Regions from separate parts of the Paenibacillus mucilaginosus 3016 genome, predicted to be linked through region 2. Evidence: riboswitches for the same ligand, from Rfam matches in the RefSeq annotation. Region 2 holds a riboswitch; each other region holds the start of a gene.

Region 1 (4,646 bases), 1.1 Mb from region 2:
CTTTCTGATCGCCGGAAACCAGGTATACCTTATAGCTGTTGGCGTAAGGAACCGCGGTCCATTTCAGCGTCAGATCATTGCCGTTGGCAATGGTATGCGTCAGCCCGGTTGGGGCGGCCATCGTCTCACCATTCAACGTGAACGTAAGCTGTGTGCCCTCTGCCGATTCACCGAAGCGGTTCGAATAGCTGCGAACCTCGTAGGTATAGCTGCCCGGCTGCTGATTATAGAACGTGATGTTGGTGGTGGACACCGTACTCTTGAGCGTGCGCTGTCCATTGACGATTTGATACACCTTGTAAGAGTTCGCGTTGGCGGCCGCATCCCAGGACAGGACGAAGTCCGTCGCGTTCTTGGCCGTCTGGATCAGGTTGGCAGGAGGCTGCATCACCGGAACCTCGACGGAAATGGAAACTTCGCTGCCTTCAGCGGATTCGCCAAACTTGGAAGAATATGAGTGCACTTTGTACGTATACGTGCCGCTTGGCTGATTGGAGAACGTGACCGTCAGCGTGCTTACCGTGCTCTTCAGCACAGGCTGTCCGTCCACGATCTGGTATACCTTGTAGCCGGTTGCGTTCGCAGCGGCAGTCCAGGTCAGGACGATGTCATTCACATTCTGAAGCTTGGCGGCCAGTGCCCCTGGCGCACCCATGGTGACGGAGCCAACGGTGATCGATACGGAGGCCGCCTCGGCGGAATCCCCGTAACGCGTGCTCGTCGAACGGATCTCGAACGTGTAATCGCCTGCCGGCTGGTTCGTGTAGGTTACCGACGTGCCGGTCACCGTACCCTTCAGTACCGGCTGACCGTCTACGATCTGGTACACCTTGTAGCCTGTTGCATTGGCGGCGCCCGTCCAGGTCAGGACGATGTCATTCACGTTCTGAATCTTGGCTGCGAAGTTAGTTGGAGCAAGCATCGTAATGCTGCTTACCGTGAAAGAAACCTTGGCGCCTTCGGCAGACTCGCCGAAACGGTCGCTGTATGAGCGGATTTCGTAGGTATAGTCACCTGCGGGCAGGGCCGTAAAGACCGTGCTCGTGGTGGTTACCGTCTTCTGCAGTACGGGTTGTCCGTCGATGATCTGGTATACTTTATACGAATTGGCATAGGCGGCGGAGTTCCAGCGAAGCGTTACATCACTGCCGTTCGACAGCGTGTATGCAGGATTCGTCGGTGCAGCCATAACCGGTGTTCCCACGGTCACCTGAAGCGGATTGCTGCGCTGGGATTCGCCATAGAGCGAGTTCACAGCGGATACTGCATAGGTATAAGTTCCTGCTTGAGTGTTCGTTATAGTGAACGTCCGTGCAGCCGTAGTCGTGATCAGCGAGGCATTGCCATCGGCCGAAATGCTGTACAGGCTGTACGTCTGGGCGTTCGCGGAGGAACCCCAGCTCAGTACAATATCGTTACCATTCTGGATGGTGTGCGTCAGTGTTGCAGGCGCAGCCATCTCCGGATAAACGACATCCACTTGAACCGGAGCACTCGGTCCCGATTCCCCTTCGGCGCTCAGCGTCGACACCACGTAGGTGTAGCTGCCTTCGGCCAGGTTGTTCAGCGTGTAAGAGGTTGTCGTCGATTTGGCGAGGGGCTTCAACTGACCCTCTCCGATCTCATAAACCTGATAGCCTGTGGCTCCATACACGGAGCTCCACGAAAGCTTTACGTCATCCGGGGTCACAAACTGCGATGCCAAGTTGCTTGGCGGCAGGATGGACGAATTCGTTTCTGCGGCAAAGGCGCTTACTCCCGGAAGAATCAGTTGAAGGAGCAGCATCAAGGAAACAAAGAAAGAGAAATGCGAGCGATACGGTTTGCCCATGAATTTAGTCCTACCTTTCTTGGTGTGTGAGGGGCATTGGTCCAATAAAAAAAGAACCCCGGACAAGGTTCATAGGCATTGAGCTATGATTCCTTGTGGCAACCGGCTGCCTTCCATCAAGAGAATCCCTTGAGGGTTCAGGCCCTGTGGCTTTGCGTCACGCAGTTTCCTGCGTTTTGCCCTTTTCACTAGAATATGATTTGTACATCTCTATCATATTCGATTTAGGGCGAACTGTCTATAGAAAAGCACTAGGTTTCTAGGTACAAATACCTTAAATCATAAGTTTTTGTCGAAAAATATCGAATTACGCGCAAGGATCTCCTTAACTTGGAAAACCCTTTCCCCCGGCTGTTCACTTCACTTGCCGGTACCTGATAACTTACAGCTTTATTCCCCTTTATTACTCTGCTAGAAGAACCGATCTCTCCCCGAAAGGCCCGGCTCCACGCGGCCGATGAGCCGGCGGCCTGCGTGCCGCTCTTGGAAGCAGCCTATCTGCACGGTGTCGATGTGCACATCCAATACGTCGGCGGCACGGTGTCCGCTGCCGTCCTGTCTCTGCTGAATCACGGAGCCCGCATTCCCTATACAGCCAGACTCCCGGTATAAACCGGAGCCGCCCGCCTCGGTCTACGGATGCAAACGGCGCCCCGGGTCAACAGCGCCCTCAAGAAGGGGTTCCAACCAGCGATGACACCCCGCTTCGCCGAAGGATTCAGCACTTGCCGGCCGTCGGGAAGGAGATCTGAAGTACGCCGGGCACCTCATTGAAAGCTTTAAAGGCTTCGATAAGATGCAGGCCGCCTCGCCCTGTTCTCCGCCGGCAATCTGAGCAAGCAGTTCGTGATAGTGTCCGATTGATGGGTAACGTTTGAAGCCTCCTTCCCGAATTCTCTTGTCGCCGGTCTTTGCGGCTGCCCCTGTTCTTGTACGGGGACTGCTTCTTTTATCGGCGTGATTCTACCGCGATTTGATAGGTTAATAGTAAGCATCCAACGCTTCATACACAAATAAAAAGGAGGTAGTTCAAATGGGTTTCTTGTGGTCCTTGATTATTGGCGGTATCATCGGTTGGCTGGCTGGCATGATTATGGGGAAAGATCTCCCCGGCGGCATTATCGGTAACATCATCGCAGGTTTTGTAGGCGCATGGCTCGGTGGTCTTCTCCTGGGTGACTGGGGTCCGGAAGTCGGCGGCTTCTATATCGTCCCTGCGTTGATCGGATCGATCGCGCTGGTCTTTATCGTAAGCCTGATCCTGCGCTCCATTGGACGCAACAGGGTCTAACGAAGCGATACGGACAGCACTGCCGCCGCTATAGTGGAAGCCTTCGCTTTCACTATCACTTTCGACAAGATAAGCAAAGAGCGCCGAAGCTGGATACTTCGGCGCTCTTTGCTGTGCAGGAATAGAACCAGTAAAGACGGGGATCAAGCCGTGGGCTTTATGCCGCAGCAAGCTGCGTCGGTCCCATCCCAAGCCTTAGGACATGCAAAAAACGGTACGGCCCACTCCCAACCGGAGAGAGGCCGTACCGCTGTATAGGGTCATACTTCAGGAGCAGACAGGAACGTCAGGACATCGTAGCGCTTTTCTTCTTCGTTTCACGCTGGGGGACGACAAGCTGCGGGACCATCTTCATGCTTCGAACCATGGGGACATTGCACAGCGGGCAAGCCGGCACATGCTCCATCGCATAGTGATCCCGCATCCAGCTGCGGCAGCCTTCCTGCTCGCAGGACCATACCGCCGTGTTCTCGAGCGGCGCCGCGGGAGCAGGTTTTCTTCGAAAATACATGATTCTCCTCCTTATGATTTTCCCTCAGGAAAGGGGCGCTTCCACCCTGTTCTTCAGCCGAAAAACAGGAAGCCCCCCTTCCATTTGACCATAAAAAACTGCCCCTAACACCGGTTAAGGGCAGTTTTTCTTTTGCATTGTGGGTATTACAGCTTTACAACGTTCTCAGCTTGTGGACCACGGTTGCCTTGAACTACGTTGAACTCTACGCGCTGACCTTCGTCGAGGGTTTTGAAGCCGTCGCCTTGGATTGCGGAGAAGTGTACGAATACGTCGCTGCCGCCTTCAACTTCGATGAAGCCGAAACCTTTTTCTGCGTTGAACCATTTCACTGTACCTGTTTGCATGTGAGAAAACCTCCAAAGTTTGATTTGTAACATGTTCTTTTATCTTCATTTGAAATAAAAAATTCACACATTACAAAAGGTTCCATCTTACAAATGATAACCCTTTACAATATGTGAATTCAGGTTACAAATATATGATATGCTTACATCTTACCACAGCGCGAAAGGGATTGCAAGGCGTGTGCCCAGAAAAAAGAAAAAAAGTTATTCCATAGAGAAGAGGCTGCCGGCTCCCCGGCAGTCTCCCTGTCTCCTGGCTGCATTATACTTTGAAACGGCTGACCAGCGACTGCAGCTCCGCGGCCATATGCGCCAAGTGCTGTGAAGAGGCGGACATCTCCTCCATAGTCGCCAGCTGCTCCTCGGTAGCCGCCGAAACATGCTGCGTCCCCGCTGAAGCCTCTTCGGCGATCCGCAGAATCTCCCGGATGGTCTCCGTCATCTGCTGCGTGCCGGCGGCCATCCCGCGTACTCCTGCCGAGACTCCCGCCATGCGTTCGGCCAAGTCGGCCACAGAGCGCTCGATCTGCCGAAACGACCGCCCCGCTTCCTCTGTGCTGCCGATACCTTCCTGCACCTGAGAGGTGGTCTCACGGGTGGATTGTACCGCCTCCCGGGTCTGTTCCTGAATCCCCGTAACCAGCACATCCACCTCCTGCGCGGCCC
Region 2 (4,646 bases):
ATCGTCCTGTGCCATTACAATCAATAGAATCATGTTAACGCTGGAACGAAACTGGAGGCATTGAAAATGATACGAAAAATGAAGGAGCTCCTCAAAAAAGCACGCGGGGAAATATCAACGGAGCAATTGATCAAAATGGGCTTGACCGTAGGAAAAAACTTCAACCGCAGGCCGGGATGTATTATTGATTATTCCCATTGCTTTCTCATCACCATTGGGGATGACGTTACTTTTGCACCACGTGTGCATATCTTGGCCCATGACGCTTCAACAAAGGTGCATCTCAATTACACCAAAATAGGTCTCGTCGAGATTGGCGACCGCGTATTCATTGGCGCCGGGGCGATTGTCCTGCCTAACGTAAAGATCGGAAATGACGCGATCATCGGAGCGGGTGCTGTCGTCACCAAAGATGTGCCTGCAGGATCGATCGTGGCCGGAAGCCCGGCGCGTGTTGTTGGAAACACAGCGGAGTATATCGAAAAGAATAAAGAGCTTATGACACTAAGCCCCGTATACGACCATACGTGGACGCTGTCACACGGAATAACTCCAGAGCAAAAGAGAAAAATGAAAGAAGATCTTAGAAACAAAATTGGATTCATCGAATAGAAAGAATAGCCAAGCTCCCTCTGCCCTAATAAGCAAGGGAGCTTTTTAGTGATGATATAATAAAAGAAACCGGCAAAATTTGCCGGTCCCCATCTTGTGTTCTATTATTTTCTGAGCTGCTCCATAACCGCATTGTAAGCCGGCTTCTTCCCGAAGGAATCGTCGAAGAGCAGAGGGTACTCACTGAAGCCGGTATCCTCATTCAGCCAGCTTTGGCTGTCGTTCAGGCCCCACGCGATAAAGAATTTGCAGCTCGGCAGGCTGAGTGCCACTTTCATGACGTTACCATATACCGCTGCGGCCGCATTCATCTTCTGTTCCATCGTCCCCTGGAACGTATGAGTCACGAGATCCATCTCCGTAATATCGGTGTCGAGCCCGAGTGCCGCGAAGCGCTGGAAGTTGGTTTTCATGTCATTGTAGTTCAGGCCGTCAATTGTCAGGTGCGTCTGGAATCCGATTCCGTCGATCGGTACCCCTTTGCTCTTCAGATCCTTCAGCATCTTGTAGATCGCGTCGGACTTTTCATTCTTCACTTCCGAGCTGAAGTCGTTGTAGTACAGCTTCGCCTGCGGGTCTACTTCATGGGCAAAGCGGAATGCCATCTCGATGTACTCCGGTCCGATATTGTTGTACCACACGGTCGGACGGTACTGGCCGTTCTGCCAGAAGGCTTCGTTCACTACGTCCCATCCGTAAACCTTGCCTTTGAAGTGCTGAACGGTCTTTGTGATGTGGTCCTTGAGAATGGCGATCCATTCTTCCCTTGTAAACTTGCCGTTTTCCACCCAGGATGGGAGGGAACTATGCCATACCAGCGTATGGCCTCTTACAATTTTATTGTTCTTCAGCGCGAAGTCCACCAGCGCATCGGCTTCGCTGAAGTTATAGATTCCTTTTTGCTTCTGAATCACACCCATCTTCATCTGGTACTCCGGTGTGATCGTATCGAACTCTTGATTGAGCACGGCCGCATATTCGCTTTTGTTAACGAGCCAGCTCTGCGTCGCTACACCGATATGCTTTCCTTTCGCTTGAGCCGCTTCCTTGAGCGTAACCGCCTTCTGTTCCTTCTTGTTCGAAGTCTTGGCAACGGAAGATGTGGCGGCGGAAGATTTGACTGCGGTGGCAGCCATGGCTGTCGAAGCGGTAAAGTCAGCAAAGGAAGCCGCGGCAAGCAGATTTATCGTAAGCAGGGAAGTAACTGCAATGTTCCATGTTCTCTTCATCGGGATCACCTCTAAATGGTTTAAAGGATATCCTTAGCGGAACGAAAAATAGACTTATCCATTGAGCCGGATAAGCCTATTTGCAGTTTCACAAATAACTTACTTTCAACCGGCAACTGGCTGGCATGGTCCTAAAGACTGTAGCCCCTGTAGCTTTGCGTCACTGGCTTTCACCAGTTTTGCCTTTGTCGGATATTTATTTTTGTTCGTTAAGGTACTATCTGAGTAGGATTATAACATCCGAACCCCGAAATGTATAGTACTTTATACGCATTTTTCCACAAATATCGACCTTGATTTTGCTTGTCAGTCCTGCATTCCACGGATGCAGTGAACAGCTCTCTGCACACAGATGCCAAAAGTACCATGAACTATCTGTCCCTATGCTTCTCCTTCATCCCCCGCATAATAAGCGAACACCGTCTCGATCGGCTTAAAATACAGGTGTCCGTCCGGCCAGGCTTGGAAGTGCAGATCCATCCGCGAATCCTCCCAGTTCTCGGGGGTGCCCGAGGTATGGAGCTTGCGCGGGCTCAGCGGTTCCTCCACCACCTTGGGGAATTCCTGATACCCGAAGAGCAGGTTCTCATGCATGGCGATCATCTCGTACTTGTTCCCGAGGAAAGCCCGCTCCTCCTGCAGCTGGTAGTGATAGTAGATATAGCTGCTCATCATCTCCGGCCGCAGATGGGCGACACGCCCCACTCTCTGCTCCACCGGCGCCTTGCGCAGCCAATGCTCCCGGGAGACGGGCTCGTTGAAGTGAAAGACGTCAATCATCGGCACCCATTTCCGAAGCTCTTCGCCCCCGGGCCAGTCCATGAGAAAGGGGCCGGCTTCCCCCGCCAGCTCCTCCGGCGCCACATCCGCTCCGGTACATTCATAATACAGGAACAGCCGGCCCTCCCAATGAAACGCTGCCGCCGTCATCAGCCTGCCGCCGGAAACCAGCCGGCGTGCTCCCTCGTTGTCCCGCAGGAAGGCGAGCCCCTCGCTTTCCCTGCCTTTGGCCAACTGTCCTCTATAGATCATTCGTTTCATGAACATCCGCTCCCTTTTTCCCCGAATGATTCATTCATACTATAAGCAGCGGCATTCAGCAATAAGACAATCCTGCACCCCTTGCATGATCTTGTACCGCCGCACCCGAAATTATCTCTAACATCACCACCCTCCAATACAGACAAAAAGAGCATGGATCGTTATCCATTCCAGCTATCGAAAGGCGGGAACCCCCCCCTGCAAGCGCGCAACAAACTTATGCTCAAAATGTATTCCTTTCTCCTGATGATCGGGATCCTGCCTCAGTTCGCCATAAGGAATACCCTCATGGCTCTCAGTGTACTCGTTACCGGTGCCGTGTTTGCACGGGGATGTGCGTTCCTGACCTATCGGACCGAACGGCAAAACAGCGTCACAAGCTCGATGACCTGGTGGCCGAGCTGACGGCGATCGCAGCCGATTCCGATTCGGAGACGAGCGGAGGGTGAGATAAACGGCTTCACCGTCCTTTAAGGACGATGCGTGTTTATTATTTTTCAAAAAAAGAAGGAGCGTCCTCCCCCCGGGAAAACGCTCCTTCTTTGGTATGCGCGGTGGTGTGCCTTACGCCTGCTGCAAGCTGAGATAGCTCAGCGTGCCCAGATCATAGCTGCGGTGAATGACTTCCGGCTCGCTGCCCTCCGCCCCTGCGCCCAGTGCGATGAAGAAAGGCACGAAGTGCTCCGCCCGGGGGACGGCCTGGCGGGCATGCGGCGCAAGCTCGGCGTAGCGGAAGAGGCTCTCGTAATCCTGCTCTTCCAGCCGGGCGAGCAGCCAGTCATCGAACTCGACCGCCCATGCTTCGGGCGTGCTCTGGCCCCAGCGGAGCATCCGCAGGTTGTGGACCGTTACTCCGCTGCCGATCACAAGGATCTCCTCGCGGTTCAGGCCGCGAAGGGCTTCGCCGATGCGGAATTGGTCCTTCGGCGCGAGGTAAGGGTTCACCGACACCTGTACGACCGGGATGTCCGCCTCCGGATACATCCGGTGGAGCAGCGTCCAGGACCCGTGGTCGAGCCCCCGCTGCGTATCCTGACGGACCGGAATGCCGGCCGCCTTCAGGCGATCCGTTACCAAGCCGGCCACAATCGAGGATCCCCTGGCGTTGTAGCGAACCTCATAGAGCTCGTCCGGGAACCCGCCGAAATCATAGATCGTCTCGTACACTTCATCGGAAGAGGATACCGTTGTTATCTCGCTCTCCCAGTGGGCTGTAAAAATAACAATCGCTTTGGGCCGGATGCCTTTGGCAAGCCTTCCCAAAAAACGCGCATACTCCGTATCTTCGATCGCAAGCATGGGAGAACCGTGGGCAAGGAACATCGAGGACGGAATCATGACAGCATCTCCTTTACTATTTTCATATAGTTACTTTATGTAAGTTAGTATATAACGATATTATATTGCTGTCAACAATATTCGAGTGTCTGTCCGGCGGCCAGTCCGCAGTTACTATCCCCTCCCTCCCCTTCCACTTATTCGTGGGAGAACCGCTTGCGGTACATCCGGGGGGTGACCCCTTCCTGCTTCGTAAAGCAGGAGGTGAAATAGGCCGGCTGGTTAAAGCCCACTTCCTCGGCGATTCGGGCGATCGACAGGTCCGTCTGCAGCAGCTTCAGCTTCGCCTGTTCGAGCCGGTAATGCATCAGGTACTCAAAGGGGGAGCACCCGAATTCCTGCTGCATGCAGCGGGCGATATAGACGGGGTGAAAGTTAAGCGCCTCCCCGAGCATCGGGGCCGTCACCGCCTCCCGGTAATGGGCG
Region 3 (4,646 bases), 950 kb from region 2:
ATCCGGGACGAGTATACAGCGAAGAGGGGCCGCAATCGTTCCAAAGTCCTCATGCAAACGAAGGACGTACACACGCATCTCAAGATTACCCGCCTGCAGCGGCGAACGACCGTTATTTTACCGTATTCCTTTCGTTGATTCCGGGGCTGGGGCACTTTCATCTCGGACTGATGCAGCGGGGCCTGGCCTTCATGGCGGTGTTCTTCGGCTTCATTGTAATGACGCTGTTCCTCGCAGCATTAACCGGTCAGGACGATTTCTTCGTCTTCCTCGGGGTTCTCCCCATCGTCTGGCTGTACTGCATGTTCGACTGCGTACAGCTTCTGAAGCGCCGGGAAGCCGGGGAGCCGCTGCTGGACCGGACGTTTTTCGATGATTTTCAAGAGTGGCGCGGACCCGGGCGAAAGAACCGCACGCTGGCGGCGATCCTCTCCGTCTTCCCCGGAGCGGGCCATATGTATCTCGGCCTCCAGAAGAGGGGATTCCAGCTCATGGCGGGATTTCTGCTCGCGGTCTACATTCTGGATGTGCTGCGGCTCTCCCTCTTCATGTTCCTGATTCCCCTGCTGTGGTTCTTCAGCTTCTTCGACGCCCTTCAGCATATCTCCCGATGGGAGAAGGAGGAGCTCCGGGATATCCCGGTCGTCGAGTGGATCCTGCACCATCAGCGCGGGATTGGTATTGGACTCCTCGGTCTCGGTATTTATTATCTGTTCGATCAAGTGCTGCTGCAGGTGCTCGACCTGTGGGTGACCCCCGAGACCCAGCAAAGAATCGTCTACTGGTTCGAGCGGTATTTTCAGACCTTCGTCGTCTCGGTGCTGCTCATCGGTGGCGGCATCCGGCTGCTGCTGGGCAGCCGTGGTAACGGGCAGGGCAGGCGGATGTGACGGAAGCCCCCGTAAGAAGAGGGAGTGCGGAAGAGTGCGCAGGGCCAATGAGAGAGAACCGTTCCTTAACCGGAACGGTTCTTCGGCGTTTAGGAGAGGGGCTCTCCGGGAAATCTGGATAGAGTACGGGGCCGCCTGACATGCCGCCCTCGAAAGGAGATGGAGACCATCACGATCGATACGCTGCTCTCTTACATTCACCAGTTCGGCTACCTCGCGCTGTTCTTCGCCCTGTGGCTCGGCATCGTGGGGATGCCCATTCCGGATGAGGTTGTGGTGATGACCGGCGGCATGGTAGGTGCGCTGCATCTGCTGAGCCCGCTTCCGGCCTTCGTAATTACGTATGTGGGCGTTGTCTCCGGCTTAACCCTCGGATATGTGCTCGGCCGGGTCATGGGGCCTCCCGTGCTGGAGCGGCTCCGAAAGAAGAAGAGCATGGAGCCTTATATCGAAAAGTCCTATGCCATGCTCGACAAATACGGTTCGGGTACGCTGGTGTTCAGCTACTTTCTTCCCGTCGTCCGCCATCTCGTCCCCTACCTGGTCGGCATCAACGGCATGTCCTACCGGACCTATGCCCTCTATTCGTACCTGACGGGACTGCTGTGGACGATGGTTTATTTCGTACTGGGGTATTTTTTCGGGGACTCGATCGAGGTCATCTCCCGTGCAGTGACCCGGTACGGCTGGTATGTACTTGCGCTGCTGGCAGCCGGGGGCCTGGCTGTCATGTGGCTCCGGCCGCTGCGCCAGAAGGCCAGATAGACAACGAAGGGGAGGGACAAGCGGCTTGTCCTCTCCCCTTCGGGCTATGGGGGTATGGGGGCTTCACTGGTGACCGCCCGGCTTATTTTTTCCTCTCAGCCTGCGGAAGAAATCGGTCAGCATCGAGCCGCATTCCTCCTGAAGGATACCGCTGACCACGTCGACCCGGTGATTGAACCGTTCTTCCTGCAGCAGGTTCATCAAGGTGCCGGCACATCCGGCCTTGGGGTCATGGGTTCCATAGACCACCTGCACGATGCGGGACTGGACGATGGCGCCCGCACACATCGGGCAGGGCTCCAGCGTTACATACAAGCGGCAGTTCAGCAGCCGCCAGGCATCCAGATGCTCGCTCGCCTCGCGGATGGCGATCAGCTCCGCATGGGCCAGCGGATCTTTATCCGTCTCCCGCCGGTTATAGCCGCGGCCGATAATTTCCCCCTCACGGACGATGACCGCCCCGATCGGCACCTCCCGAATCGCCTCGGCTTTGCGTGCTTCTTCGATCGCAGCACGCATGAAGCGTACGTGTTCTTCCTCCATAGCTGCTAACCTCTCATTTCTGCTGATGTGGACAGGGTGCCGTCAGAAGTTATTCTTTGTCAACACGCTGTGGATAAATTTGTGGATAATCCGATCCGTTTCCCAGTCCATTGTAGAAAAAAGCGCTTGATAGAGCAAGTCTCTCTCCGGCCAGCAAACTTATCCACAGGCCCTTAACAATGTGAATAACTAACATGGTTTATACACATGTGAATAAATGGCGGGAAAAATCCTCGAAAAAAGGCTTGATGTATCAGGGATTCGTACCTATAATGAAGAGTATGAATAGGTATTAGTGCCTAATAACTGATGCTAAGTAACTATGCATATCATAAGAAACATTCGTTTCATGGCAAACCTGCCGAAAGGCAGGGACGCAAAGCTTAGGGTCTACGGTCCTGCAGGGACTATGACAGCCTGGCCGCCGAATGGACTCACGAACAACACGGCGGATCCCTCTTTGCGAATGGAGTCGGCCTTTTTGCTTTGGCTGCTCCCCAACATCCAGAACAAACATCCAATGCGAGAGGTGGCAACCCCATGATGAAGATGGCTGCAGCAAGATCAGCCTACAGTCTTACGGACGAGAAGTACCGCAGCCCCAGCGGCATCCTGCTTCACAGCCGGACGGTCGTTGAGAAGGCGAATTTCGTATCTACCGGTATTCTGAGCTTTGCGGAAGGCGATATTCTGGAGATCGAAATGTCGGAGTACAAAGTATTCGACCTCGGAGATACGGTGAAGCTTACCGTGTATTCTCCGGGCGGGATCTATATGTTCGAATCCACCGTGGTGGCCAAGGACCACGGTGCCCTGATTATCATCAATCCCCCGCAGAACCGGAACCTGTTTGCCGAGAAGCGGGAAAACCCCCGGATTACCGTGAAGGAAGAGGGCCGGGTGCTCTCGGTACAGATGGCTGACGGCACCGACCGGCTGCTCGAAGACAAGATCGAGCTCAGCGTGCATAACATCAGCATCAGCGGGATCGGGTTTACGATCAGAGAAGACCTGGGTATCGGCAAAGGCGCCGTAGTGCATCTGCATCTGCAGCTCGGTTTCGAAATGCCGTGCCGTGCGGAGATAGCCAGAACCGAGAAGACCGAGAACGGGGAGTTTTATTATGGGGCCCAGTTCATCGATCTGGCCAAGGATAAAGCGAATTCTCTGCGTGCTTACGTTTTGAAAAAGCAGGTGGAGACGCATTTCCGGACGAAGCGGGAAGAGTCGGCCAAGCGGATCTTTAAATAATCCGGCTTCGCCTCCCAAGGAACAAAGCGGGTCGTATGGACAATCTTATAACAGCCGACGTATGCGCCGCGTACCGTCCACCTCCTTGCAGCATATGCTGTAAGAAAGAAGAAGAGGTGGTGAGGAACGTGGCGTTTTTGATGAAGTACGAGATCATTCCGCGTTACTTGACCGGACCCAGCCAGAGAAGGCCGAAGCTTCCTTTGGCACGCTGCCGGTTCATGGTTGCCCATGATACGGGCAATCCGAGCTCGACGGCAGCGGCGAACGTGGCGTATTATGAGCGGACAAGGAACGATATGGCCTCCTCCGCTCATTTGTTCGTCGACGACCAGCAGATCATCGAGTGCATCCCCCTGCTGACGGGGGCGGCGGAGAAAGCCTATCATGTGATCTACAACGTGACGAGCGATAACGCGCGCTACGGCACCGATGCCAACGACACGGCCGGTGCGGTGGAGCTGTGCTACGGCGGGAGCATCAATCTCACGGAGTCCTACAAGCGGTACGTATGGGTCTTCGCCTATGCCTGCTACCGGTACGGACTGAATCCGCTGACGGACATTACAGGACATTACATCCTCGACCCGGCACGGCGCAGCGATCCGCAGACGCCCCTGCGGCTGCTCGGCAAATCGTTTGCGAATTTCGTACAGGATGTGGCTGACGAGCTGAAGGCCTGCACGATCGTTACGCCCCCGAAGCCCCAGGTGCTGATCTCGCCGGAGGATGCGAACAAGCTGATCAGCTTCCTGTCCGCGATCTACTACGCCGCGGAGGATGAGGAAAGCCGGACCGAGGTGAACCGGCTGGCCAACGAGCTGCGGCGGATCTCGGGGCAGCCGGAAGAATAAGAGGGAGGGCGGATCTGACAGGGATTTGCCCGCGATCAAGCCGGCTTCGCACGGGCGGGGACCGGCTTTTTACATAACCTCGGGTACCAAAAAGTGTAACTGCGTGACAAAATGGCTAATAATAAGCTATAATAGAATGTCAGAATCTAAGCGGAATACCGGATAGGAGTTGTCCTTGATATGGCTTTGAAAGCAGGAATCGTCGGGCTGCCGAACGTAGGAAAGTCCACGTTATTTAATGCGATAACACAAGCTGGGGCAGAATCAGCGAACTACCCGTTTTGTACTATAGATCCGAACGTCGGTGTAGTGGAAGTGCCGGACGAGCGTCTGGAGGGCCTTG

Evidence for each region. Region 2 has a riboswitch for cyclic di-GMP ahead of PM3016_RS04325 (endo-1,4-beta-xylanase). Riboswitches for the same ligand answer to the same signal wherever they lie in the genome.
Region 1: another riboswitch for cyclic di-GMP. It lies ahead of PM3016_RS36020 (OmpL47-type beta-barrel domain-containing protein); the one in region 2 lies ahead of PM3016_RS04325 (endo-1,4-beta-xylanase).
Region 3: another riboswitch for cyclic di-GMP. It lies ahead of PM3016_RS00150 (PilZ domain-containing protein); the one in region 2 lies ahead of PM3016_RS04325 (endo-1,4-beta-xylanase).

Annotation. Positions count from the first base shown of each region.
Region 1 is NC_016935.1:8,599,955-8,604,600, forward strand. Features, by position in the region: gene PM3016_RS36020 (OmpL47-type beta-barrel domain-containing protein) at 1-1,831, opposite strand, end outside; cyclic di-GMP riboswitch class I at 1,926-2,022, opposite strand; gene PM3016_RS39055 (hypothetical protein) at 2,243-2,404, opposite strand; gene PM3016_RS36025 (GlsB/YeaQ/YmgE family stress response membrane protein) at 2,865-3,122, shown strand; gene PM3016_RS36030 (cold-shock protein) at 3,409-3,633, opposite strand; gene PM3016_RS36035 (cold-shock protein) at 3,780-3,980, opposite strand; gene PM3016_RS36040 (methyl-accepting chemotaxis protein) at 4,243-4,646, opposite strand, start outside.
Region 2 is NC_016935.1:980,583-985,228, reverse strand. Features, by position in the region: gene PM3016_RS40660 (acyltransferase) at 67-612, shown strand; gene PM3016_RS04325 (endo-1,4-beta-xylanase) at 717-1,841, opposite strand; cyclic di-GMP riboswitch class I at 1,950-2,035, opposite strand; gene PM3016_RS04320 (hypothetical protein) at 2,223-2,882, opposite strand; gene PM3016_RS04310 (DODA-type extradiol aromatic ring-opening family dioxygenase) at 3,447-4,220, opposite strand; gene PM3016_RS04305 (helix-turn-helix transcriptional regulator) at 4,358-4,646, opposite strand, start outside.
Region 3 is NC_016935.1:27,942-32,587, forward strand. Features, by position in the region: gene PM3016_RS00135 (hypothetical protein) at 1-890, shown strand, start outside; gene PM3016_RS00140 (DedA family protein) at 1,050-1,655, shown strand; gene tadA (tRNA adenosine(34) deaminase TadA) at 1,719-2,198, opposite strand; cyclic di-GMP riboswitch class I at 2,540-2,627, shown strand; gene PM3016_RS00150 (PilZ domain-containing protein) at 2,739-3,449, shown strand; gene PM3016_RS00155 (peptidoglycan recognition protein family protein) at 3,578-4,303, shown strand; gene ychF (redox-regulated ATPase YchF) at 4,484-4,646, shown strand, end outside.